Regions from separate parts of the Streptomyces sp. SD31 genome, predicted to be linked through region 1. Evidence: predicted binding sites of a transcription regulator. Region 1 holds the regulator's gene; the other holds the start of a gene.
The links. Region 1 encodes HrcA, which represses chaperone genes, less so after heat shock. Its sites were predicted from a motif close to TTNGCACTCNGNNNNNCNGAGTGCNAA; they were not measured.

Region 1 (10,982 bases):
GCTTGTGCAGGGCGTTGGCGCCGGACTCCGGGGTGGCGAGGAAGGCGGTCCCGAGCTGGGCGGCGCTGGCGCCGGCGGCGAGCGCGGCGGCGATCTGGCTGCCGCGCATGATGCCGCCGGCGGCGACGAGGGGCAGGCTCACGGCCTCACGGACCTGCGCGACGAGGGACAGCAGCCCGATGCCGGTGCCGTCGGTCTCGGGGTTGTCGCGATGGGTGCCCTGGTGGCCGCCGGCCTCGACCCCCTGCACGATCACGGCGTCGGCGCCGGCCCGCTGCACGGCGAGGGCCTCGTCCGGAGTGGTGGCGGTGACCAGGGTGAAGGTTCCGGCACGCCGCAGCGCCTGGAGCACCTCACCGCTGGGCACGCCGAAGTGGAAGGAGACGACGGGGACGGGATTGTCGAGCAGCACGGCGAGCTTGGCGTCGTACCCGTCGTCCCGCCCGCTGTCCGGGTCCCCCAGCTCGATCTCGTACCAGGCGGCCTCGCCGGCGAGCTGATGTGCGTAGACGTCAACGGCCGCCGCGTCGGCGTACTCGGGCTGCGGCATGAACAGATTGACCCCGAAGGGCCGCCCGGTCAGCCCCCGCAGCTGCTTGATCTCCTGGTACATCCCGTCGGCGGTCTTGTACCCGGCAGCGAGAAACCCCAGCCCACCGGCCTCGGACACGGCAGCGGCGAGCTGCGGCACGGAGACGCCGCCTGCCATGGGGGCCTGCACGATCGGAAGGGGGAAGAGATCGGTCAGCGCGGAGGACATGACGGCATGTTGTCACGTCCCCCGAACAAGTCCGAATCGACCCTTCCCCTTGGCGTAGGCCCACGCATTCCCCAGGGGAACAGCAGGGGCTCAGCGCCCGTTGAAGGCGTCCTTCAACCGCGAGAACAACCCCTGCTGCCCCGGCTGGAACTGCCCCTGAGGCCGCTCCTCGCCCCGCAGCTTGGCCAGCTCACGCAGCAACCGCTCCTGCTCGGGGTCCAGCTTGCTCGGCGTCTGCACCTCGACGTGCACGATCAGATCCCCGCGCCCGCCGCCCCGCAGATGGGTCACCCCTCGCCCGTGCAGCGGAATCGACTGACCGGACTGAGTGCCCGGCCGGATGTCGACCTCCTCCAGCCCGTCCAGCGTCTCCAGCGGCACCTTCGTGCCGAGCGCCGCCGCGGTCATCGGGATCGTCACCGTGCAGTGCAGGTCGTCGCCGCGCCGCTGGAACATCGCGTGCGGCAGCTCGTGGATCTCGACGTACAGGTCACCGGCGGGACCGCCGCCCGGCCCGACCTCGCCCTCACCGGCGAGCTGGATCCGCGTGCCGTTGTCGACACCGGCCGGGATCTTGACCGTCAGCGTCCGACGCGACCGTACGCGTCCGTCACCCGCACACTCGGGGCACGGCGTCGGTACGACTGTCCCGAACCCCTGGCACTGCGGGCACGGCCGCGAGGTCATGACCTGCCCCAGGAAGGACCGCGTCACCTGCGACACCTCACCGCGACCGCGGCACATGTCACACGTCTGGGCGGAGGTGCCGGGGGCGGCCCCCTCACCGTTACAGGTGTTGCAGACGACGGCCGTGTCGACCTGGATGTCCTTCGTCGTACCGAAGGCCGCCTCGTCGAGCTCGACCTCCAGCCGGATCATCGCGTCCTGGCCCCGCCGCGTACGCGAACGCGGACCCCGCTGGGACGCCGTTCCGAAGAACGCGTCCATGATGTCCGAGAAGTTCCCGAAGCCGCCCGCGCCGAAGCCGCCGGCTCCCGCGCCGCCCGCCTGGGACAGCGGGTCGCCGCCGAGGTCGTAGACCTGCTTCTTCTGCGGGTCCGACAGCACCTCGTAAGCGGCGTTGATCTCCTTGAACCGCTCCTGGGTCTTCGGATCCGGATTGACGTCCGGGTGCAGCTCGCGCGCGAGCCGCCGGAAGGCCTTCTTGATCTCTTCCTGCGACGCGTCGCGACGCACGCCGAGAACGGCGTAGTAGTCCGTGGCCACTTACGACTCCGCCAGGATCTGTCCGACGTACCGTGCCACTGCGCGTACCGCTCCCATCGTTCCCGGGTAATCCATGCGGGTCGGTCCGACCACGCCGAGCTTGGCGACTGCCTCGCCGCCCGAACCGTAGCCGACCGACACGACGGACGTGGAGTTGAGTCCCTCATAGGCGTTCTCGTGCCCGATGCGCACGGTCATGCCCGAATCCCCCGCCTCGCCAAGGAGTTTGAGGAGTACGACGTGCTCCTCGAGGGCCTCCAGGACGGGCCGGATGGTGAGGGGGAAGTCATGCCCGAAGCGGGTGAGATTGGCGGTGCCGCCGATCATCAGCCGCTCCTCGTTCTCCTCGACGAGCGTCTCCAGCAGGGTGGAGAGCACGGCCGAGACAGTGCCGCGGTCCTCTATGTCGAAGGCCTCGGGGAGGTCCTCGACGAGCGTCGGCACATCGGTGAAGCGCCGCCCCGCGACCCGGCTGTTGAGCCGCGCGCGCAGATCCGCGAGCGACCCTTCACCGAAGGGCGCCGGGCAGTCGACCATCCGCTGCTCGACCCGCCCGGTGTCCGTGATCAGCACGAGCATCACGCGCGCGGGCGCGAGCGAGAGCAGCTCGACGTGCCGGACGGTGGACCGGGTCAGCGACGGGTACTGCACGACGGCGACCTGTCGGGTGAGCTGCGCGAGCAGCCGAACCGTGCGCGCCACGACGTCGTCGAGGTCCACGGCGCCCTCCAGGAAGTTCTGGATCGCGCGCCGCTCCGGCGGGCTCATCGGCTTGACACCGGCGAGCTTGTCGACGAACAGCCGGTAGCCCTTGTCGGTCGGGATGCGCCCGGCGCTGGTGTGCGGCTGGGCGATGTAGCCCTCGTCCTCCAGGGCAGCCATGTCGTTGCGGACGGTCGCCGGGGAGACGCCGAGGTTGTGCCGCTCGGTGAGCGCCTTGGAGCCCACCGGCTCCTCGGTCCCGACATAGTCCTGGACGATGGCGCGCAGCACCTGAAGCCTGCGTTCACTCAGCATCGCGCGCACCTCCAGTTTCGTCCGCTTGGCGCCTTGCCTGGCACTCTGTCCGTCCGAGTGCCAGCTGTCCCCGGCCCAGTGTACGGCGGCGGGGTACGCAGCGGGCAAGGCCGGTCAGCACCACCGTGCCCGACGGTGGTGTGTTCGTTAGCGTCGCCGTATGAGGGTGACTTGGGAAGAGCTCGGGTGGGAGCGGCTTGCGGCCGGGGTGGGCCGGTGTCGGCTGCCGGGCTGGGACTGCACGGCGGGGCTGGTCGTCGGGGAGGGCGGCGCGCTGCTCGTCGACGCGGGGTCGAGCCTCGCGGAGGGGGTGCGGCTGCGTACCCAGGCGCAGTGGCTGGCGGGTCACCGTGTGACTCATCTCGCGCTGACCCATCCCCACTTCGACCATGTCTTCGGGGCGGCGGCGTTCGCGGGCACGCAGGTGTACGGGGCGGTGGGCCTGGACACGGTGTTCGCGCACGAGCGGGCGGAACTGCGCGCGGACGCCGTACGCAACGGGCTGGACCAGGACGCGGCGGACGAGGCGATCGACGCCCTGGTCCACCCGCACCACCAGGTGAGCGGCGAGTGGACCCTCGACCTGGACGCCGGCCGCCAGGTCCTGCTGGCGAACGTGGGCCCGGCTCACACGGCCCACGACCTGGTCGTGCTCGTGCCGGGCGCTCCCGGCTCTCCCGAGGTGGTCTTCTGCGGCGACCTGGTGGAGGAGTCCGGCGAACCCCAGGCCGGCCCCGACGCCGTACCGTCGCACTGGCCGGCGGCCCTGGACCGCCTGCTGGACCTGGGCGGCGAGGACGCGCTGTACGTGCCCGGTCACGGAGCGGTGGTGGACGCGGAGTTCGTGCGCCGCCAGCGGGACACCCTGGCCGCGCGATTCGGCGTGTCGCGTTGATCTGCGCTCCATGACGGCCGGGATTCTCTTATCGTCACTCGAATGCGCCAGTACTCACCGGACCTGACTCCACCCTGGAAGAAGCCCAAGCCCGTCCCCGAGGTCCCGGCGGAACCGGGCCTGGTGGTGGAGGAGCCCGGCACCGGTTTCTGCGGCGCGGTGATCCGCTGCGAGGCGGGCACGGTGACCCTGGAGGACCGCTTCGGCAAGCACCGGGTGTTCCCGCTGGAACCGCGAGGGTTCCTGCTGGAGGGCAAGGTGGTGACCCTCGTCCGGCCGTCGTCCTCCGCTCCGGTACGTCCCACCCGCACGGCCTCCGGTTCGGTCGCCGTCCCGCAGGCACGCGCGCGCGTGGCCCGCGCCGGCCGTATCTACGTCGAGGGCCGACACGACGCCGAGCTGGTCGAGAAGGTGTGGGGCGATGACCTGCGCGTCGAGGGCGTGGTGGTGGAGTACCTGGAGGGCGTCGACGACCTGCCGTCGATCGTGGCCGATTTCTCGCCGGGACCGGATGCGCGGCTGGGGGTCCTGGTCGACCACCTGGTGCCGGGTACGAAGGAGTGGCGCATCGCGGAGTCGGTGACCAGTGAGCACGCGTTGGTCGTGGGCCACCCGTACATCGACATCTGGGAGGCGGTGAAGCCGTCGTCCCTGGGGATTCCGGGCTGGCCGCGGGTGCCGCGCGGGCAGGACTGGAAGACGGGGGTGTGCCGGGCGCTGGGGTGGCCGTCGGAGAACACCGGGGCGGTGTGGCAGGCGATCCTTCAGCGGGTGGGGTCTTACAAGGACCTGGAGCCGGAGCTGTTGGGGCGGGTGGAGGAGCTGATCGACTTCGTTACGGGTAGCGGTGGGGCCTGACGTTGCTGAAGGTGCCGAATCCGGTGGTGTCGACTTCGAGACCAAAACAGTCCATCGGGACCGGGCAGCCGAACTTGCTCATCCGTTGCACGTGGTACTCGGCTTCCTCGCCACTGCCCTTCGGCTCGGTGAACAGCACGCAGTGCGCCATGATCGGGTCGATGATCAGGTAAGCGTGCACGCCGCTCGCGGCATAGATCGCGCGCTTGACCTCGTAGTCGCGCTCCACGCTGGTTTCGGAGACGACCTCCACCAATGCCGTGACCACCGCCGACGGTACGTATGTCCCTTGATCCGGACCGGCGCCGCGCTCGGTCACCACCACATCGGGAACGGGGGCGCTGACGTGGTCAAGCATGTCGACGCACTGGGTCTGGAGCGGATACCAACGGTCGCGGGGAATCTGGTCCACCGTCTCCGTGACGTTGCGGTTGTGCACCAGACCAGAGCTGCGCGACATCACGATCTCTCCTCGCAGAAGCTCGGCCCTGACGCCCTCGGGCGGCTCCAGTCCCTCGAAGAACTTGATCATCGCGCGATCGTTCACAGCGGCACCCTACGAATCGGGGCGCCGCCCAAACCTGCCTCTGGTTCCGATTCACCCACCGGAGTGATCAGTCCACCAAATCCCTGACCACCGCATCCGCCAACAACCGCCCCCGAAGCGTCAGCACCGCACGCCCCTCCTCATAAGGACCGGTCTGCAAGAGCCCTTCTGAGAGTGCTCGGCGCGAGGCAGTGAGCCCCTCCTCCCTCAGCAACTCCAATGGCACCCCTTCCCGAAGCCGCAGCTCCAGCAGGATCCGCTCGACCCTGCGGTCCTCCTCCGACAGCAGCTCCCGCCCGGCCCCCGGCGACCGCCCCGCCGCCAGCGCCGCCGCATACGCGCCCGGGTGCTTCACGTTCCACCAGCGCACCCCGCCCACGTGCGAGTGGGCCCCCGGCCCCGCGCCCCACCAGTCGGCGCCCCGCCAGTACAGCTCGTTGTGCAGGCAGCGGCCCGCTTCCGAGGTCGCCCAGTTGGAGACCTCGTACCAGTCGAAACCGGCCGCCGTGAACGTCTCCTCGGCGATCAGGTACCGGTCCGCGTGGACGTCGTCGTCCGTCATCGGCACCTCGCCCCGGCGGATACGACGGGCCAGCTGCGTGCCTTCCTCGACGATCAGGGCGTACGCGGACACATGGTCCGGCCCGGCGCCGATCGCCGCCTCCAGCGACGCCCGCCAGTCGTCGTCCGACTCGCCCGGTGTGCCGTAGATCAGGTCCAGGTTGACGTGCTCGAAGCCTGCCGCGCGGGCCTCCGCGACACATGCCTCCGGCCGTCCCGGGGTGTGCGTGCGGTCGAGGATCTTCAGCACATGCTGCTTCGCGCTCTGCATGCCGAAGGAGATCCGGTTGAAGCCGCCCTCGCGGAGAGCGGCCAGATAGGCCGGGTCCACCGAGTCCGGGTTCGCCTCCGTGGTGATCTCCGCGTCCGGCGCGAGACCGAACTCGTCGCGGATCGCCCCCAGCATCCGTACGAGATCGTCGGCGGCCAGCAGCGTGGGCGTACCGCCGCCGACGAAGACCGTGCGGACCTCGCGCGGGTCGTCGCCGAGGACCTTGCGGGCCAGGCGGATCTCGTCGATCAGGGTGTCCGCGTAGTTGTCGCGGGACGCCAGCACCCCGCCGGTGCCGCGCAGCTCGGTCGCCGTGTAGGTGTTGAAGTCGCAGTAGCCGCAGCGGGTCGCGCAGTACGGGACGTGCAGGTAGAAGCCGAGGGGGCGGTCGGCGGAGCCGGCGAGCGCGGACGCGGGGAGCGTGCCGTCGTCGGGGACGGGCTCGCCGTCGGGGAGTGCGGAGGGCATGGGTTCCATTGTCCAGCACCCCGGCGATTCCCTGTCCGGTCGGCTACTCGGCCTGGAGCACCAGCAGTGCCAGATCGTCCTCCGGTGGACGGCCGCTGAACTCGTGCACCAGCCTGCGGATGCGTTCCGCGATCAGCTGGGCGTTCAGGCCCGCGCACCCGGCGAGCGCGGTCGCGAGGCCGTCGCCGTCGTCGAACTGGCGGGAGCCGCTGCGCCGCTCGGTCACCCCGTCGGTCACGCACAGCAGGGTCTCGCCGGAGCGCAGCTCGAAGGTCTCGCTGGTGTACGTCGCGTCCTCGATGACCCCGAGGAGGGTCTGCGGGTGCGCGGCCGTGTGGACCTCGCCGCCCGCGCCCAGCAGCAACGGCAGCGGGTGTCCGGCGGAGGCGAGGGTGCAGCGGATGCCGCCGTCGACGGGACTGAGTTCCCCGTAGAGCAGGGAGAGGAAGCGGGTCTGCGGGCCGTCGCCGGGTGGGACCGGGCCGACGAGGGCGCGGGCGGCGGCGTCGGCGGCCTCCGTGGCGTCGTCGAGGAGGAGCTGGTTGAGGCGGTCGAGGACATCGGCGACGCGGTAGCCCTCGCGGGCGAGGAGCCGCAGCCAGGGCCGTGCGATGCCGATCACCACGGCCGCCTCGGGGCCCTTGCCCTGGACGTCGCCGATGGCGAAGCACCAGCGGCCGTCGCCGGCCGGGAACAGGTCGTAGAAGTCGCCGCTCGGACCGCCCTTGTCGTACGGCTCGTAGACCAGGGCGCTGGCCACCCCGGGGATCTCCGCGACGGCGCCGGGCAGCAGTCCGCGCTGCAGGACCCGGCTGATGGTGGCCTGCCGGGCGTACTGGCGGGCCGCTCCGATGGCGAGGGCCACCCGGCGGCTGAGGTCCTCGACGAGTCCGGTGACCTCGTCGGGGAAGCGCATGAGGTCGGCCCGCCCGATGACCAGCGTGCCCAGCGGGCGGCCACCGGCGATCAGGCGGTACGCGAGCGCCGTGCCCCGCGCCCCGCGCGCGCCGAGCGCCTCGCCGGGCCAGGGGTAGGGGACGGGCCCCGTGCGGTGGCTGTCGGGGGGACTGCGGTGGCTGTCGGCGGGATGCGGCGGCTCCTTCTCCAGGGCGCACCGGAGTTCCTCGATGAGGTTCTCGGAGCCGTGCCAGACGCGGGCGAGCCGGGGTCCGGTGCCCGCGACGACGTCCGCCGCCCAGCCTCCCCCGCCCTCGGCGTCACCGGATCGGGGGTATCCCCACCGCCCGGCCATCTCGTCCTCCAGCCACACCGCGCACCAGTCCGCAAGCCGCGGCACGATCAGCTGGCCGGCGAGGGCGGCGACCAGGTTCTCGTCGAGCTGCCCGGCGAGCAGGTCGGAGGCCTCGGCGAGGAAGGACAGGGCGCCCCGGTTGAGCCAGTCCCGGTCCCGTTCGGCACGCTGGGGTTCGGGGGCGAGGATCTCGGCGACGCGCAGCCCGCGCTCCAGCGCGCGTTCCTCGGCGTACGCCTCGATGTCGTCCCTGGCCGCGATGGGGTCCTCGGCGGGCAGCCGCGCCCACACGATCTTGGCGCCGTGGCGGTAGGTGACCCCCCAGGACTCGGCGAGCCGGGACACCAGCCGCAGGCCACGCCCGTACTCCGGAGTCTCGTACGGCGCCTCGATCTCCGCGTCGCGCGGGGCGCGCGAGGGGTGGTGGTCCAGGACCTCGACGACGAGGGCGCCGGTGTCCTCCTCCAGCCGGCAGGTGAGCTCGACATCGGTGCCGGCGTGCACGACCGCGTTGGTGACCAGCTCGCTGACGGCCACGACGGCGTCGTCGACGAGACGGTCGGTGAGGTGTTCGGTGCCGGGGATGCCGGAGGCGGCCCAGTCGGTGAGGGTGGTGCGCACCAGAGTGCGGGCGGAGCCCGGGGAGAGGGGGCTGCCGGGGAGAATGGTGCGCGTTTCGGGGCACTCTCGCGCATGCGCGGGCACGCCAGAGGCACGGGTGACGGTCTCCCGTTGCGCCGGAATGGCCCCCATGGACAGCTCCCCGAACGGTTCGGACGAATACGCCTCAGTCGACGCCGACAGAGTGACAGACTGGCCACGCCCATAAGCACCGAGTTACCGAAGTGGGCCGCCATGAGTGAGAACCGTGCTACGCGTGTGCTCGAAGACGGACAGAAAGACGGTCAAATTCGAGCATCGGATCTGCGCCCGCTGCTCGCCGCGATGACCGCGGCCCGCGACGGCGACTTCCGCAGGCTGCCGGAGGCCGGTGAGGGAGTGGTGGCCGAGCTGACCGCGGTGTTCAACCAGATCATGGACCGCAGCACCCACTTCAACCGCGAAGTGCAGCGCGTCAAGCGGGAGTTGGTGCGCCACGGCCGACTCGACGAGCGGCTCTCGGCGAGCCCGGGGCAGGGCGACTGGACGACCCGCGTCAACGACGTCAACCAGGTGCTCGACGCCCTGGTGGCCCCGGCGGCGAACGCGACGCGGGTGCTCGACGCGGTGGCCGGCGGCGACCTCACCCAGCGCGTCGATCTGCACGACGGCTCCCGCCAGTTACGCGGCGACCTGCGCCGCCTGGGCCGGGCCGTGAACAAGATGGTCGACCAGCTCTCCCTGTTCACCGGCGAGGTCACCCGCGTCGCCCGCGAGGTCGGCACCGAGGGCCGGCTCGGCGGCCGGGCCAAGGTGCAGGGCCTGTCGGGCAGTTGGCGGGACGTGACCGAGGCCGTCAACACGATGGCGTCCCGGCTGACGGCCCAGGTGCGCGACATCGCCCTGGTGACCACGGCGGTGGCCCGCGGCGACCTGACTCGCACGGTCACCGTCGAGGCGACCGGCGAGCTGCTCGAACTGAAGCTGACCGTCAACACGATGGTGGACCAGCTCTCCGCGTTCGCCGACGAGGTGACGAGGGTCGCCCGCGAGGTGGGCACGGAAGGGCAGCTGGGCGGGCGGGCTCAGGTGCGGGGCGTCTCGGGCGTCTGGAAGGACCTCACCGACAACGTCAACTTCATGGCGTCGAACCTGACTTCCCAGGTCCGCAACATCGCCCAGGTGACGACGGCCGTGGCCAACGGCGACCTGAGCCAGAAGATCACCGTCGACGCCCAGGGCGAGATCCTCGAACTCAAGTCGACCATCAACACGATGGTGGACCAGCTCTCCGCCTTCGCCGACGAGGTGACGAGGGTCGCCCGCGAGGTCGGCACCGAAGGCAACCTCGGCGGCCGGGCGCAGGTCCGAGGCGTCTCGGGCGTCTGGAAGGACCTCACCGACAACGTCAACTTCATGGCGGACAACCTGACCTCCCAGGTCCGCAACATCGCCCTCGTCTCCACGGCCGTGGCCCAAGGCGACCTCGGCAAGAAGATCACGGTCGAGGCGAAGGGCGAGATCCTCGAACTCAAGTCGACCATCAACACGATGGTGGACCAGCTCTCCGCCTTCGCCGACGAGGTCACCCGCGTGGCCCGCGAGGTCGGCACCGAAGGCAACCTCGGCGGCCAGGCGCAGGTCCGAGGCGTCTCGGGCGTCTGGAAGGACCTCACCGACAACGTCAACTTCATGGCGCTGAACCTGACTTCACAGGTGCGGAACATCGCCCAGGTGACGACGGCCGTGGCCAACGGCGACCTGTCGAAGAAGATCACCGTCGACGCGCGCGGCGAGATCCTGGAGCTGAAGGACACCGTCAACACGATGGTGGAGCAGTTGCGCGCCTTCGCCGACGAGGTGACGAGGGTCGCCCGCGAGGTCGGCACCGACGGCCGGCTCGGCGGCCGTGCGCAGGTGCTGGGCGTCTCCGGCGTGTGGCGGGACCTGACCGACAACGTCAACTACATGGCGGACAACCTGACCTCCCAGGTCCGCAACATCGCCCAGGTCACCACCGCCGTCGCCAACGGCGACCTCTCCAAGAAGATCGACGTGGACGCGCGCGGCGAGATCCTGGAGCTGAAGACCGCCATCAACACGATGGTCGACACGCTCTCCTCCTTCTCCTCCGAGGTCACCCGCGTGGCCCGCGAGGTGGGCTCCGAGGGCCAACTGGGCGGCCAGGCAAGGGTGGAGGGCGTCTACGGCACCTGGAAGCGCCTGACGACGAACGTGAACGAACTCGCGTCGAACCTGACCACCCAGGTCCGCGCGATCGCCGAGGTCGCCTCCGCCGTGGCCCAGGGCGACATGTCCCGCTCCATCACCGTGGAGACCCAGGGCGAGGTCGCCGAGCTGAAGGACAACATCAACCTGATGGTGGCCAACCTGCGCGAGACGACCCGCGCCAAGGACTGGCTGGAGTCCAACCTGACCCGCCTCGCCGCCCTGATGCAGGGCCACCGCGACCTGATGGAGGTCGCCGACCTGCTGCTGCGCGAGCTGACCCCGCTGGTGAACGCC
Region 2 (10,982 bases), on a different contig from region 1:
GCATCCGCACGCCGTCCTCGCCGACCCCGCGCCGTACGGCCTCCCGGTCGCCGTCGGACAACGCCGAGCACACCCACAGCGCGCCCGCCTCCGAGCCGATCGCCGACAGGCCGGAGACCAGCCCGCCGCCGCCGCGTTTGGCGTGCAGGGAACCGTCCTCGTGCACCGTGTAGGAGACCGGGCCCCGGTTGGAGGCGACCAGCACCCGCGCAGCACCGTACGTAGCAGCCATACGCCTCAACCTAGCCCGGCCCGGAACCGCTCAAACGTGCGGTTCACCTCACTGGTAGGGGCCGTATACGACCTTCAGGCCGACGGTCCGAGCACTTTCAGGCCACCTTGCGCGAGGCGTACTCCGCGATCTCCGCCATCGGCGGCCGCTCCTCCGTGTCCACGGAGAACGTACGTGGCTCGAAACCGTCCTCGCCCCGCTCGAACTGGGTGAGGGACGGGCGGATGAGGTGCCCGCGGGCCAGCCGCAGCTGGGCCGTGCGGTAGATCGCGGCGGACATCCGGCCGAGGGCCTGTCCGTCCTGGTGGCGGTGTTTGCGGACGCCCACGTCCACCTGGGCCAGGGCGTCGAGGCCCACCAGGTGCAGGGCGTCGACCAGCATGCCGAGCTCGACGCCGTAGCCCACGGGGAACGGGAGCTGTTCCAGCAGCGAGCGGCGGGCCGCGTACTCGCCACCGAGCGGTTGCACGAAACCGGCCAGCTGCGGCCAGTGCATGTTCAGCAGCGGGCGCGCCATCAGCTCGGTCACCCGGCCGCCCTGCCCGGTCGCCCCGCCGAGGGGGCGGTCGTACATGGCCTTGACGAGGTCGACCTCGGGGTCGGTGAGGAGCGGGCCCACGATGCCGGAGACGAAGTCGGAGGAGAACTCCTTCAGGTCCGCGTCGATGAAGCAGACGATGTCGCCGCGCGTGACGAGCAGCGAGCGCCAGAGCACCTCGCCCTTGCCGGGCACGGTCGGGATGCGGGGCAGGATGTCGTCGCGGTGGACGACCCGGGCGCCCGCGGCGGCGGCCACCTCGGAGGTGCGGTCGGTGGATCCCGAGTCGACGACGACGATCTCGTCGACCAGCGGAACCTGCTGCATGAGGTCGTGACGGATGATCGCGACGATGTCGCCGACCGTCTCCTCCTCGTTGAGCGCGGGCAGCACGACGGAGACCGACTGGCCCGTACGCTGCTTGGCGGCCAGGATCCGGTGGAGCGGGCGATCGGTCACGGACCAGGAGCGGGTGCTCAGCCAGCGCTCGACTTCTTCCAGCACGGTTGGCGGCTCCTCACGGTTTGTCTCGCGGTTCGGACGGACTCTCTCAACTGTCCTGGCCGTCGGTTACAGTCTTGAACAACGCGGATGACCATCGCATGTCCGGGGTCAACCGCCGTTAACAACCGAATACAGCTCATCCAGAGGGGCAGAGGGAAACGGCCCGATGAAGCCCCGGCAACCCTCCAGTCGGTTCTCGTAGCGATCACTGCCGTATCACCGCTGATCGTCTCCGCGAGGCTCCCGGCTAGGGAAGGTGCCAAATCCGTCTCACGGCGAGATGCGTCGTGAGGAAGATGAGGAGAAAGGGCCTCGCCTCACATGGCTGCGCAGACTGTTGCAAGCACCACCGAATCCACCGTAGACCTCGGCCCCGCCGCGGCGCTGTCCTGCCGCGAGTGCGGCCACCGAGTGCCTCTCGGACCGGTCTTCGCGTGCGAGGAGTGTTTCGGCCCGCTCGAGATCGCCTACGACTTCTCGGCCTACGACGCCGAAGAGCTCCGCAAGCGGATCGAGGCGGGACCCGCGAACATCTGGCGCTACGCGCCCCTCCTGCCCGTCCCCGCCGACGTGGCCACCAAGCCGAACATCAACCCCGGCTGGACCCAGCTCGTCAAGGCCGACAACCTCGCGCGCGAGCTGGGTGTCGACGCCGGCAAGCTGTTCATCAAGGACGACTCCGGCAACCCGACGCACTCCTTCAAGGACCGCGTCGTCGCCCAGGCCCTGGAGGCCGCCCGCGCCTTCGGCTTCACCACCCTCTCCTGCTCCTCCACCGGCAACCTCGCCGGTGCGGTGGGTGCCGCCGCCGCCCGCGCCGGCTTCCGGTCCTGCGTGTTCATCCCGCACGACCTGGAGCAGGGCAAGGTCGTCATGGCCGCGGTCTACGGCGGCGAGCTCGTCGGCATCGAGGGCAACTACGACGACGTGAACCGCTTCTGCTCCGAGCTGATCGGTGACCCGGCCGGCGAGGGCTGGGGCTTCGTCAACGTCAACCTGCGGCCGTACTACGCCGAGGGCTCCAAGACCCTGGCGTACGAGATCTGCGAGCAGCTCGGCTGGCAGATCCCGGACCAGCTGGTGGTGCCGATCGCCTCCGGCTCGCAGCTCACGAAGATCGACAAGGGGCTGCAGGAGCTGATCAAGCTCGGCCTCGTCGAGGACAAGCCGTACAAGATCTTCGGCGCGCAGGCCGAGGGCTGCTCGCCGGTGTCCGTCGCTTTCAAGGCCGGCCACGATGTCGTCCGTCCGCAGAAGCCGAACACCATCGCCAAGTCGCTGGCGATCGGCAACCCGGCGGACGGTCCGTATGTCCTGGACATCGCTCGCCGTACCGGCGGTGCGGTGGAGGACGTGACGGACGAGCAGGTCGTGGATGCGATCAAGGTGCTCGCCAGGACCGAGGGCATCTTCGCGGAGACCGCCGGTGGGGTGACCGTGGGTGTGACGCGCAAGCTGATCGAGAACGGTGTCCTCGACCCGACGAAGACGACCGTTGTCCTGAACACCGGTGATGGTCTCAAGACGCTGGATGCGGTGGCCGGTACGGGGCTTACTGCGACCATTCGTCCCAACCTGGATTCGTTCCGCGAGGCCGGCCTCGCCTAGTCGTCTTCGTCTGCGGGCCTGCGGGGGCTGGTCGCGCCCACGCGGCGGTGGCCGCAAATTGAACACAGCCCCGCGCCCCTGGGGGCGACTACCTGACCGGAGGTCATACGTGAGCGTCAACGTCCGCATCCCCACCATCCTGCGTACCTACACGGGTGGCCAGGCCGAAGTGACCGCCGAGGGCGGCACCCTCGGCGAGGTCATCGCCGACCTGGAGAAGAACCACACCGGGATTGCCGCCCGGGTTCTGGACGACCAGGGCAAGCTGCGTCGGTTCGTCAATGTGTACGTCAATGACGACGACGTCCGGTTCGAGCAGGGACTGGAGACGGCCACCCCGGACGGCGCGGGCGTTTCCATCATCCCGGCCGTCGCCGGCGGCTGACCGAATGACCGATCATTACCCTCGGTAATACCAATTACCGAGAGTTCATCGGATTGCCCCCTCCGTGAGAGAAGCGGAGGGGGCAATTCTGTGTGGTTGAGCGAGGTACAGTTGGGGAACATGCCGCCGATTCACGGGTCGGTGGCCCTTGATTTCTGCCGCACCCCCGACAAGATGTAGCCAAAGTGTGCGGGTTTTTTGCGGCTTTTGCTCCCTTTATCGGGTCCGACTTGACCTGAAGTCAGGGCAATTGTCCCCACATTCCCGACCGGTCGTGCCCGGATTTCTCGTCCGATTGACCTGTTGCAGACGGCAGTTGGGCAGATACATTCAGCCGCGGTCGACGCGTTCCGGCGCACGCCCCCGACCGATGGGGGGTGAGGTCTGACCCGGATCCGCGAAGTGTGGATCTGTGCAAGGGCCAGTAATAGGGGAGTTAGGCATGGCTCAGGGCACCGTCAAGTGGTTCAACGCGGAGAAGGGGTACGGCTTCATCGCGGTCGACGGTGGTGCGGATGTTTTCGTCCACTACAGCGCGATCCAGATGGACGGGTACCGCACCCTGGAAGAGGGCCAGCGGGTCGATTTCGAGATCTCGCAGGGTCAGAAGGGGCCGCAGGCGGACATGGTCCGGCTGGCGGCCAGCTGAAGCACGCGTCGACTTAAAGCAGCGACGTTCTTCTTCGAAGGGCCCGCACCTCCCGGGGTGCGGGCCCTTCGCCGTGCCGTCGGGTGTGTCCTTCGCTCGGCCCGGACCTGCCAGGACCCTGTTCGCGCCCGGCTGGGCGCCCCGCCCGATCCCCTCCCGATCCCCGAGAGCCGCTTGCACTCGCATGGGTCGAGTGCTAATCATTGCGTTAGCACTCTGAAGGTGAGAGTGACAACGAAGGACCGGGTCGGTGAGGCCCGCAGGCCGGATGGGGCAAGGAACCACGAGGCAGGCGAGCCGTCCGTCGCGGGCGCGGGCGCGGTCCGAAGGAATCACCCCCAGTCCTGGAGGGACCACTTCACATGGCCAAGATCATCGCGTTCGACGAGGAGGCGCGGCGCGGCCTCGAGCGCGGCATGAACCAGCTCGCGGACGCCGTGAAGGTGACGCTCGGCCCCAAGGGTCGCAACGTCGTCCTCGAGAAGAAGTGGGGCGCCCCCACGATCACCAACGATGGTGTCTCCATCGCCAAGGAGATCGAGCTCGAGGACCCGTACGAGAAGATCGGCGCCGAGCTGGTCAAGGAAGTCGCCAAGAAGACGGACGACGTCGCCGGTGACGGTACGACCACCGCGACCGTTCTCGCCCAGGCCCTGGTCAGGGAAGGCCTGCGCAACGTAGCCGCCGGCGCCAACCCGATGGCCCTCAAGCGCGGTATCGAGAAGGCCGTCGAGGCCGTCTCCGCCGCCCTGCTCGAGCAGGCCAAGGATGTCGAGACCAAGGAGCAGATCGCCTCCACGGCCTCCATCTCCGCCGCCGACACCCAGATCGGTGAGCTTATCGCCGAGGCGATGGACAAGGTCGGCAAGGAAGGCGTCATCACCGTCGAGGAGTCCCAGACCTTCGGTCTGGAGCTGGAGCTCACCGAGGGTATGCGCTTCGACAAGGGCTACATCTCGGCGTACTTCGCCACCGACATGGAGCGTATGGAGGCCGTCCTCGACGACCCGTACATCCTGATCGCCAACTCCAAGATCTCCTCGGTCAAGGACCTGCTCCCGCTGCTGGAGAAGGTCATGCAGTCGGGCAAGCCGCTGCTGATCATCGCCGAGGACGTCGAGGGCGAGGCCCTGTCGACCCTGGTCGTCAACAAGATCCGCGGCACCTTCAAGTCCGTCGCGGTCAAGGCCCCGGGCTTCGGCGACCGCCGCAAGGCGATGCTGAACGACATCGCCATCCTCACCGGTGGCGAGGTCATCTCCGAGGAGGTCGGTCTCAAGCTCGAGAACACCTCCCTGGACCTCCTGGGCAAGGCCCGCAAGGTCGTCATCACCAAGGACGAGACCACCATCGTCGACGGTGCCGGCTCCTCCGAGCAGGTCGCGGGCCGCGTGAACCAGATCCGCGCCGAGATCGAGAACAGCGACTCGGACTACGACCGCGAGAAGCTCCAGGAGCGTCTGGCGAAGCTCGCGGGTGGCGTGGCCGTCATCAAGGCCGGTGCCGCCACCGAGGTGGAGCTCAAGGAGCGCAAGCACCGCATCGAGGACGCCGTGCGCAACGCCAAGGCGGCCGTCGAGGAGGGCATCGTCGCCGGTGGTGGCGTGGCCCTCATCCAGGCCACCGCCGTCTTCGAGAAGCTGGAGCTCGAGGGTGACGAGGCGACCGGCGCCCAGGCCGTGAAGCTCGCGCTCGAGGCCCCGCTGAAGCAGATCGCCGTCAACGCCGGCCTCGAGGGCGGCGTCGTGGTGGAGAAGGTCCGCAACCTCACCCCGGGTCACGGCCTGAACGCCGCGACCGGCGAGTACGTCGACCTGGTCGCCGAGGGCATCATCGACCCGGCGAAGGTGACGCGTTCCGCGCTGCAGAACGCCGCGTCGATCGCCGCGCTGTTCCTCACCACCGAGGCCGTCATCGCCGACAAGCCGGAGAAGAACGCCGCGCCCGCCGGTGGCGGCATGCCGGGCGGTGACATGGACTTCTGAGCCTCCTCGTAAGAAGGCTCGGACCCGGTCCGTCAGTACCGAGGGCGGCACTCCCTGTTCGACAGGGGGTGCCGCCCTCGGGCGTTTCAGCACCTTCACCAAGGTGGCGAAAGCATCTCGTCCTGCTCAGGCTGCCGAATGGGCAACGAAGATCTTCGCCTGGGTGAGCCCGGTCGCTCGGCGAGCTGGGTGTCGTGTTTCTCTCCGGGCCGTAGGTGTCGTGGGTGGGCGGGAATGTGGGGCAGCGCATAGGCGGTTGCTTAAGGGAGTGCAACAATGCGTGCGCACATACCAGCCGGTCAACCGAAGGGCCGCTGGTCGACAGAGCCACTCCCGAGGAGCCCCCGCGTGACCGTCACCACGACCTCCGCCTCCCGTGCGGCACAGATCCTGTCCCGGCCGACCGTGATCAACGGCCTGACCGTTCCCAACCGCATCGCGATGGCGCCGATGACGCGTATGTTCTCGCCGGGTGGCGTCCCCGGTGAGGACGTCGTGTCGTACTACGCCCGTCGCGCCGCCGCGGGCGTGGGGCTCATCGTCACCGAGGGCACCTACGTCGGCCACGAGTCCGCCGGGCAGAGCAGCCGGGTGCCGCGGTTCCACGGTGAGGAGCAGCTCGCGGGCTGGGCGAAGGTCGCCGAGGCCGTGCACGCGGCGGGTGGCACGATCGTGCCGCAGCTGTGGCACATCGGCATGGTCCGCAAGCAGGGCCAGCCGCCCTTCGCGGACGCACCCGCCGTCGGCCCCTCCGGCCTCCGCATCGGCGACACCGAGGTCACCGGCAAGGCGATGACCCAGAGCGACCTGGACGACGTCATCGGCGCGTTCGCCCAGGCCGCCGCGGACGCCGAGCGCATCGGCTTCGACGGCGTGGAGATCCACGGCGCCCACGGCTACCTCGTCGACCAGTTCCTCTGGGCGGGCACCAACCGCCGCACGGACGCGTACGGCGGTGACCCGGTGGCCCGTACGAAGTTCGCCGCGGAGATCGTCGCCGCCGTACGCGAGAAGGTCTCCGCGACCTTCCCGGTCATCTTCCGCTACTCCCAGTGGAAGCAGGAGGCCTACGACGCCCGGCTCGCCGAGACCCCGGAGGAGCTGGAGGCCATCCTCGCCCCGCTCGCCGCGGCCGGCGTCGACGCCTTCCACGCCTCCACCCGCCGCTACTGGATCCCGGAGTTCGACGGCTCCGACCTCAACCTGGCCGGCTGGACGAAGAAGCTCACCGGCAAGCCGGCCATCACCGTCGGCTCGGTCGGCCTCGACGGCGACTTCATCGGCGCCTTCATGGGCGAGGGCTCCATAGTCAAGGGCATCGACGACCTCCTGGACCGCCTGGAGCGCGACGAGTTCGACATGGTGGCCGTCGGCCGCGCCCTGCTCCAGGACCCGGAGTGGGCGGCGAAGGTGCTGGACGGACGGTTCGGGGAGCTGGCGGCGTACGACGCGGAGTCGCTGAAGACCCTGAGCTGAGCGGCAACTCGGGGCTAGTGTCCGGGAGATGAGGATCCTTCATCTCTCGGACACGCACATCGAGCGCACCGACGCCCCCAACAAGAACGGCGTCAACGCCACCGATTCACTGCGCCTGATGCTCGCCGAGCTGGGGCATCAACGGAACGTCGACGCGGTGGTCGTCACCGGAGACATCGCCGACGACGGGGCCGTGGAGGCGTATACGGCCGTACGCGAGCTGGTGGGCGAGTTCGCGCGGCGGCTGGGGGCGCCGGTGTTCTACACGACCGGCAACCACGACGAGCGGGACGCCTTCGGGAAGGTGCTGGGGAGCGGGCACCCGGAACCGGAGCTGGTCCTGGACTCCGAGGCGTCGGAGCGGGCCGCGGTGAGCACGGTCGGCGGATGGCGCTTCGTGACGCTGGACTCGCTGGTTCCGGGGAAGGTGTACGGCGAGCTGAGTCGGCGTCAACTGGGGTGGCTCCGTGAGGTGTTGAGTCAGGGGCAGAGTCCTGGTCAGCCGGAGCGGGGGACCGTCCTCGCCTTCCATCACCCGCCGATCAGCCTCGACATCTCGGCGACCCAGCCGCACTTCGGGCTGCGCAACCCGGGGGAGCTGGCGGAGGCGATCCGGGGGAGTGACGTACGGGTCGTGCTGACCGGTCATTACCACCTCCAGCTCTTCGGGCTGCTGGAGTCGGTGCCGGTGTGGGTCACTCCGGGTGTGGTCAGCCGCGTCGACCTGACGGCCGCGCCCGGGACGGAGCGCGCGGTGCGCGGGGCGTCGGCGTCGCTGGTGGAGCTGGGCGCGGCGACGGGGCCGATGTTCCATACCTTCCATGCGCGGGACCCTCGGGCGCACGAGACGGTGTACGAGCTGGACGAGGAGCAGGTGCGGGCGTTCGTGGAGCGGGAGGCGTGACCACGTGACCTGCATCGGGTGAGTGAGTCAATCAACTGACTTAAGGTGGCCTCGGTCCTCGCTGCCGGATACGGCCTCAACATCGTCCTGATGTCCGAGGTCTGGCACTTCACGTCCACGGCGAGTGCCGTCGCGGGCGTGATCCTCGCCCAGATGACGACGAACCTCGGCGGTTACGCCCTCCCGTCCGAGAACGCCTTCAAGGTGGTCCTGGCCGTGGGGCAGGTGGGGGCGACGGCGAAGTCGTGAGGGCGGACTGGCTCCTACAGGTTGCCCAGCGGCTCGATGTCGACCTTCACCGGCGTGCCCCAGACGCGCAGCACCTCGTAGTCGGTGAACTCGTGCACGAGGCGGTAGGCCATGGCGGGGCGTGGGCCGCGGCGCTGGGCGGCGATATACAGCTCGGCCTCGCGGCGGTCGCGGCGCGGGGTGCCGCACAGCTGCCACTCCTGGCCGTTCCACAGCTCCGGCAGCCAGCGCTGCTGGGGCTGGGGGCGGTCGCCCCGGACGCCGTAGCGGGAGGGGGCGGTGTGCTCGGGGGCGCGGGGGACGTCGGGGGCCGGGCCGTTGAACTCGGAGCGGCGGGCCGCTCGGCGGCGGGTCTCGCAGAGCAGGCAGAGGTCGGGGGCGGCGGTGTCGACCGGGCCGTTGGGGTGCTCCGGGCAGCGGGTGGTGGGGGCGGCGCCGGTGACGCTCTCGTCGAGGAGGTCGAGGGCACGGCGGAGGTCGGCCTTGACCTCGTGGAGTTTGCCGTCCGGGGTGGTGGCCGTGAGGGACTCGCCGTGTTCGCCGAGGAGGCGGAGGGCTCGGCCCAAGGCGGTGAGCTGGGCATGGTTCATGGGGTGGCTCCGGGGGCTTGCGGGGGGGGCCTGGTCAGGTGGTGCGGTAGACCTTCAGCATGCACATGGAGGGTCCGCTGCCTCCAACCGGGCCATGTGGAGTTCCTCGGTATCCACAGTGAAGCCGAGAGGCTCGGGGAGTTCCACCGGGGCTCCCCAGGGGTGGGAGACGACCGTTGGTAGCGGGCGTCCTTGGGTTCGCTGTACGGATCTCGTAGGTCAAGCCCCCGCCAGGTGTTGTGAGCACCTGGCGGGGGCTGTTCGTTATTCGGGCGAACGCTCCAAGTCAACTCGCGGCAACCATTCCTTGCAAAGAGGGCTCGGGCTGGCCGCTTGAGCTTCGGGCCGGAGGTATCGGGGCGTCAGCCCATGCTCTTCGCGCCGTCCAGGGACTCGCGGATGATGTCGGCGTGGCCCGCGTGCTGGGCCGTCTCGGCGGTGATGTGCAGCAGTACCCTGCGGGCCGACCATTGAGCCTCAGCCTCGAACCACGGGGCCTTGGGCAGCGGGTGGGCGGCGTTCAGGTCGGGCAGGGTCGCGACCAGCTCGTCGGTGCGGCGGGCCACTTCCTCGTACTCGGCCAGCACGCCGGCCAGTGTCTCGCCGGGCAGCATCCGGAACTCGTCGGCGCGCTTCGCGAAGTCGGCCTCGGTCATGGCGGTGAAGTCGGGCATCGTCGACGGGCCGTGCTGGATGAAGGCCGCCCAGCCCCGTTCCACCGACGTGACGTGTTTGATCAGGCCGCCGAGACACAGTTCGCTGACGGTGGTCCGCTCGCCGGCCTGCTCGTCGGTGAGGTCGCGGGTGGTGAAGCGCAGGAAGTGCCGCTGGTTGGCCAGCGCCGCCAGCAGGTCGGCGCGCTCGTCGGTGGCGGTGGCAGGGGTGTGCGTGGTCTCAGTCATGACGGCCACGCTAGAAGGCAATGAGGTCAGATCCTGACCGCTTTGACGAAGGCCGACCAAGCCGATGCTCGGAATACGAGCTTCGGGCCGTGGGGGGTCTTGGAGTCGCGGACGGGGACGAGGGTGGGGACGTCGTGGGTGACTTCGAGGCAGTCGTTGCCGCCCCCGCCGCTATAGCTCGACTTGTGCCACACGGCCGTGCTCAGGTCGTAGTCAGGGATGTTCCTCATAGGCGTAATCCTGCGCCACCGCCTCGATCAAGGCTAGGGACTTCTCCGGCGAAAGTGCGGAGGCTGTGAGGAGCTCGAAGGTGAACCTCAGCTGGGCGACGGTGGCAGGGTCGTCCTCCAGTCGTCCGGTGCCTGGCCCCTCGAAGTAGACCAGCGGAGGGGCGTCCGCGAAGTCCATCAGCTTCAGTGAGCCCTCCATCGCCTTGTGCGCTCCCGCGCTGAAGGGCAGCACCTGCGCAAGGACCCGGCTCCGGCGGGCCAGACCGGCGAGGTGGCGCAAGGCCTCCGCCATTACCGCCCGTCCGCCGATCTCCCGGCGCAGTGCCGCCTCGTCAAGTACCACCCACAACAACGGGCTTGTTGGATTGTCGAGTAGGCGCGTCCGAGCAATCCGGCCTTCCACCCACTCGTCGATGGTTTCCTGCGGTGCCGTCGGGTCGTATGCGCGGTTCACGGCTTGTGCGTACGCCGGCGTCTGCAGCAGCCCGGGGATCAGCAGCGGCGCGTACTGCCTGATCGCCGTCGCTTGAGCCTCGGCCTCCGCCGCCTCCGCGAAGTGCTCCGGATACTTGGACTTGTTCGCTGCCTTGCAGTTCCGTACGAAGAAACCGTTCGTGCCCAGCACCTCGTCGGCCAGTGGTGCCATGTCGGGCCGCAAGCGCCGGGTGCCGGCCTCCAGTTGGCCGATGAACGCGCCGCTGACGAACAGCTTCAGGCCCAGGGCCTCCTG

Region 2: the regulator HrcA is predicted to act here: its motif matches at 4,090-4,116, upstream of groL (chaperonin GroEL).

What each region holds. Positions count from the first base shown of each region.
Region 1 is NZ_JBQHCX010000008.1:145,154-156,135, forward strand. Features, by position in the region: gene ACTMVF_RS18795 (nitronate monooxygenase) at 1-760, opposite strand, end outside; gene dnaJ (molecular chaperone DnaJ) at 851-1,987, opposite strand; gene hrcA (heat-inducible transcriptional repressor HrcA) at 1,988-3,004, opposite strand; gene ACTMVF_RS18810 (MBL fold metallo-hydrolase) at 3,165-3,899, shown strand; gene ACTMVF_RS18815 (DUF3097 domain-containing protein) at 3,942-4,757, shown strand; gene ACTMVF_RS18820 (Uma2 family endonuclease) at 4,735-5,304, opposite strand; gene hemW (radical SAM family heme chaperone HemW) at 5,372-6,604, opposite strand; gene ACTMVF_RS18830 (SpoIIE family protein phosphatase) at 6,648-8,609, opposite strand; gene ACTMVF_RS18835 (HAMP domain-containing protein) at 8,712-10,982, shown strand, end outside.
Region 2 is NZ_JBQHCX010000014.1:75,258-86,239, forward strand. Features, by position in the region: gene ACTMVF_RS28085 (alpha,alpha-trehalose-phosphate synthase (UDP-forming)) at 1-232, opposite strand, end outside; gene ACTMVF_RS28090 (glucosyl-3-phosphoglycerate synthase) at 330-1,274, opposite strand; SAM riboswitch class I at 1,408-1,577, shown strand; gene thrC (threonine synthase) at 1,596-2,882, shown strand; gene ACTMVF_RS28100 (MoaD/ThiS family protein) at 2,992-3,267, shown strand; gene ACTMVF_RS28105 (cold-shock protein) at 3,710-3,916, shown strand; gene groL (chaperonin GroEL) at 4,279-5,901, shown strand; gene ACTMVF_RS28115 (NADH:flavin oxidoreductase) at 6,250-7,377, shown strand; gene ACTMVF_RS28120 (metallophosphoesterase family protein) at 7,406-8,281, shown strand; gene ACTMVF_RS28125 (hypothetical protein) at 8,327-8,530, shown strand; gene ACTMVF_RS28130 (hypothetical protein) at 8,545-9,120, opposite strand; gene ACTMVF_RS28135 (DinB family protein) at 9,483-10,022, opposite strand; gene ACTMVF_RS28140 (DUF397 domain-containing protein) at 10,049-10,252, opposite strand; gene ACTMVF_RS28145 (helix-turn-helix domain-containing protein) at 10,236-10,982, opposite strand, start outside.